2 regions of the Embleya sp. NPDC056575 genome follow, and region 2 is predicted to be linked to the other one. Evidence: predicted binding sites of a transcription regulator. Region 2 holds the regulator's gene; the other holds the start of a gene.

Region 1 (2,398 bases), on a different contig from region 2:
GACGATGCCCTCCTCGACGGCGGCCTTCGCGTTGCGCACCGCGTCCTCGATGCGGTGCTTGCGCTCCTTGAGCTCGACCTCGGTCGCGGCACCGGCCTTGATGACCGCCACGCCGCCCGCGAGCTTCGCCAGGCGCTCCTGAAGCTTCTCGCGGTCGTAGTCCGAGTCGGAGTTCTCGATCTCGGCGCGGATCTGGTTGACCCGACCCGCGACCTGGTCCGAGTCACCGGCGCCGTCGACGATGGTGGTCTCGTCCTTGGTGACGACGACCTTGCGGGCGCGGCCGAGGAGTTCGAGACCGGCGGTGTCGAGCTTGAGGCCGACCTCCTCGGAGATGACCTGGCCACCGGTGAGGATGGCGATGTCGCCGAGCATGGCCTTGCGACGGTCGCCGAAGCCCGGAGCCTTGACGGCGACGGACTTGAAGGTGCCGCGGATCTTGTTCACGACGAGCGTGGCCAGGGCCTCGCCCTCGACGTCCTCGGAGATGATCATGAGCGGCTTGCCCGACTGCATGACCTTCTCGAGGAGCGGGAGGAGGTCCTTCACCGAGGTGATCTTCGAGTTGACGATGAGCACATAGGCGTCTTCGAGGACGGCCTCCATGCGCTCCATGTCGGTCGCGAAGTAGGGCGAGATGTAGCCCTTGTCGAAGCGCATGCCCTCGGTGAGCTCGAGCTCGAGACCGAAGGTGTTGCTCTCCTCGACGGTGATGACGCCTTCCTTGCCGACCTTGTCCATGGCCTCGGCGATCATCTCGCCGATCAGGGGGTCAGCGGCGGAGATCGAGGCGGTGGAGGCGATCTGCTCCTTCGTCTCGACGTCCTTCGCGAGCGCGAGCAGCTGCTCGGAGACGGCCTCGACGGCCTTCTCGATGCCACGCTTGAGGGCCATCGGGTTCGCGCCGGCGGCCACGTTGCGCAGGCCCTCGCGGACGAGCGCCTGGGCGAGGACGGTCGCGGTCGTCGTACCGTCACCGGCGACGTCGTCCGTCTTCTTGGCGACCTCCTTGACCAGCTCGGCACCGATCTTCTCGTACGGGTCCTCGAGCTCGATCTCCTTGGCGATGCTCACACCATCGTTGGTGATGGTGGGCGCACCCCACTTCTTCTCGAGCACGACGTTGCGGCCCTTGGGGCCCAGCGTGACCTTGACGGCGTCGGCGAGCTGGTTCATCCCGCGCTCGAGGCCGCGGCGCGCTTCCTCGTTGAACGCGATGATCTTGGCCATGTGGTGAAGTCCTCCCAGAACGGGGGTGAGTGCCGGACCGCACAGGCGCCCGCGACGGACGACCCGACCACCGCGAGGATCCCTCCCTCACGGGTGCCGAGCCTCACCGGCCCGGTCCGTTTCTGTCACTCTCACATCCAGAGTGCTAACGCCAATGATTAGCACTCGACCATGCCGAGTGCAAGCGCAACGAGCGGGTCCGGGCTCCCCGACCCACACCCGCGCGTGTCACACACCCCACCCCCACCCCTCACCCGGGCCCCGAGGCGCAGCCCATCCACATGTCGCGGGCCCTGGCCTCGGCCGCCCGACACGGGTACGTGTGCGCCCCCGCCCGCCCGCACGGCCCCCGGCCGGGCCCGCCCGCCCCGGCACGTCCCGGCCCGGAACGGGAATCCCGGCTGCCGGGCCCGCGGTGGTTGCGCGGTTGCGTGGTTCGGGCCCTGGGCGTCGCCCGCACGGCCGGGACGGGTTCGGATGTGCCGCCTCTGGGCCCGCATCCGGTGCGGGCGTCGCGCCCGCCCTGGCTCACCCCGGGGCCGGTCGCGCCGCCGGGTCGTCCGTGGCCATGCCGGGTTCGGGTGCCGTGCCTGTGGGTTGCGCGGGCGCGGGGGGCGGGTTCGGCCGCGTAGGTTGTGCCCGCGTCGCTCTGGTGGGCCGCCTCCCGCCGGAGCGGATTCGCGCGTCCGGCCCCGACCCGTGCTCCGCCGCACCCGCGTGCCTCGCCGCCGCCCGCACGTCGGGGCCGGGGGGCAACGACCGGGGCCCGGCCCCCGCTTGGCGGGAAGGCCGGGCCCCGGTCATGGATCCGACAGGATCGGGCGCGTTGTGTGCCGCGATGTGTCGTGCAGTCCGTGGTGTGGACCGTTTCAAGCAGAGGAGCAGAGGAGCGCATGGCTCCCGGTTCAGGCGGTGACGCGGACCATGTCGGCCTGCGGCCCCTTCTGCCCCTGCGAGATCTCGAACTCGACTCGCTGCCCCTCCTCGAGCGTCCGGTACCCGTCCATCTGGATCGCGCTGTAGTGGACGAAAACGTCCGCCCCACCGTCGACCGCGATGAAGCCGTACCCCTTCTCCGCGTTGAACCACTTGACGGCGCCCTGAGCCATTCCTAACTCCCCTGTTACTGGCCCTTTCACGGATACTGCACGCCGCAGCTCCGGGTTCG
Region 2 (2,398 bases):
CTCCGCGTCGGGGAAGGCGCGCAGCACCTCGTCGTTGCCGTAGCAGTGGTCGAAGTGACCGTGGGTGTTCACCACCGCGACCACCCGGTCGGGCAATCCGTGCCCGGGCAGTTCGCGGGCCAGCGAGGCCAGGATGTCGGCGGCCTCGTGGTCGTGCGAACCGGTGTCCACGAGCAGGACGCCGTCCCGCCCCGTGACGACCGCCACATTCAGTTCGAGGCCGGGCAAACGACGACGCAGTACGCCCGGCCCGATCGGCTCCCACGTGGCGTGTTTCGGCTGTTCGGCGCGTAGCATGCGTCAACCTTGGCACGGACGCAGGGGTACGGTCCGGATCGGGTGACCCGTACACTGGCACTCGGCGGGACGGAGTGCCAACCAGTGGGACGAACCACCGCCTACGCGACACGGCAACGGGTGGAAGAACGGGTCAGGGAGGTGCGCACCATGCTCGACGATCGGAAACAGGACGTGCTGCGTGCCATCGTGCAGGACTACGTGGCGACCCAGGAGCCGGTCGGCTCCAAGGCGCTCGCGGACCGACACAACCTCGGGGTCTCCCCGGCCACCATTCGCAACGACATGGCCGCGCTGGAGGAAGAGGGCTACATCACGCAGCCCCACACCAGCGCCGGCCGGGTGCCCACCGACAAGGGCTACCGGCTGTTCGTCGACCGCCTCGCGGGCGTCAAGCCGCTGTCCGGCGCCGAGCGCCGGGCGATCCAGACCTTCCTGGCCGGCGCGGTCGACCTGGACGACGTGGTGGGCCGTACGGTCCGGCTGCTCGCGCAGCTGACCCATCAGGTCGCCGTCGTGCAATACCCCTCGCTGACCCGCTCGACGATCCGGCACGTCGAGCTGCTCACCCTCGCGCCCACCCGGGTCATGCTGGTGCTGATCACCAGCACGGGCCGGGTCGAGCAGCGGGTGATGGACACGCCGGGCCCGGTCGGCGAGAACCTGCTCGCCGACGTCCGGGCGCGGCTGAACAGCCGCATCACCGGCAAGCGGTTCGCCGATGTGCCGTTGCTGGTCCAGGATCTCGCCGAGCCGTTCACCGCCGAGGAACGGCCGATCGTGGCGGGCATCCTGGCCACCCTGCTCGACACCCTGGTCGAGCACAAGGAAGAGAAGGTCGTCCTGGCCGGGACGGCCAACCTGACCCGTTTCGGCATGGACTTCCCGAACACGATCCGCCCGGTCCTGGAAGCACTCGAGGAACACGTCGTATTGCTGCGGCTGTTGGGCGAGGCGACCGACCCGGGCATGGTCGTGCGGATCGGACACGAGAACATGCACGAAGGACTGGCCGCGACCTCGGTGGTCGCCGTCGGATACGGCAGTGGGCAGGAAACACTGGCGAAGCTCGGGGTGCTCGGGCCGACCCGGATGGACTACCCCGGAACGATGGGAGCGGTGCGCGCCGTGGCACGGTACGTCGGACAGATCCTCGCGGAGTCGTAGAGTTGGCTACCGATTACTACGAGGTCCTCGGGGTACGGCGCGACGCCACCCCGGAGGAAATCAAGAAGGCCTTCCGCCGGCTCGCTCGGGAGCTGCACCCGGACGTCAATCCGGACCCGAAGACGCAGGACCGGTTCAAGGAGATCAACAACGCCTACGAGGTCCTTTCGGACCCGCAGAAGCGTCAGATGTACGACCTCGGCGGCGACCCGCTGTCCTCCGGGGGCGGCGGGGGCGGTGGTGGCTTCGGCCAGGCCGGCTTCGGGTTCAGCGACATCATGGACGCGTTCTTCGGCCAGGCCAGCCAGCGCGGACCGCGCTCGCGCACACGCCGCGGCCAGGACGCGATGATCCGGATCGAGATCACCCTCGAAGAGGCCGCGTTCGGCACCACCCGGGAGATCCAGGTGGACACCGCCGTCACGTGCAACACGTGCAACGGCGAGGGCGCGGCCCCGGGCACCACGGCGCAGACCTGCGACATGTGCCGCGGGCGGGGCGAGGTCAGCCAGGTCACCAAGTCGTTCCTGGGCCAGGTCATGACGTCGCGGCCGTGTCCGCAATGTCAGGGCTTCGGCACCGTGGTCCCGCACCCGTGCCCCGAGTGCGCGGGCGACGGCCGCATCCGCGCGCGGCGCACGCTCACCGTCAAGATCCCGGCGGGCGTGGACAGCGGTACGCGGATCCAACTCGCGGGCGAGGGCGAGGTCGGTCCCGGCGGCGGCCCGGCGGGCGATCTCTACGTGGAGATCGTCGAGGTCGCGCACGCCACCTTCCAGCGGCGCGGCGACGACCTGCACTGCACGGTCACCATCCCGATGACGGCGGCGTCGCTCGGCACGAAGGTGCCGCTGCAGACGCTGGACGGCACGGAGGAGATCGACATCCGCCCGGGCACCCAGTCGGGCCAATCGATCCCGCTGCACGGGCGGGG

The links. Region 2 encodes HrcA, which represses chaperone genes, less so after heat shock. Its sites were predicted from a motif close to TTNGCACTCNGNNNNNCNGAGTGCNAA; they were not measured.
Region 1: a site for HrcA is predicted at 1,389-1,415, ahead of groL (chaperonin GroEL). Genes of this name have one in related genera too.

Annotation. Positions count from the first base shown of each region.
Region 1 is NZ_JBHTVA010000032.1:8,636-11,033, reverse strand. Features, by position in the region: gene groL (chaperonin GroEL) at 1-1,230, opposite strand, end outside; gene ACFRCG_RS24855 (cold-shock protein) at 2,136-2,339, opposite strand.
Region 2 is NZ_JBHTVA010000064.1:19,224-21,621, forward strand. Features, by position in the region: gene ACFRCG_RS36935 (MBL fold metallo-hydrolase) at 1-297, opposite strand, end outside; gene hrcA (heat-inducible transcriptional repressor HrcA) at 448-1,464, shown strand; gene dnaJ (molecular chaperone DnaJ) at 1,467-2,398, shown strand, end outside.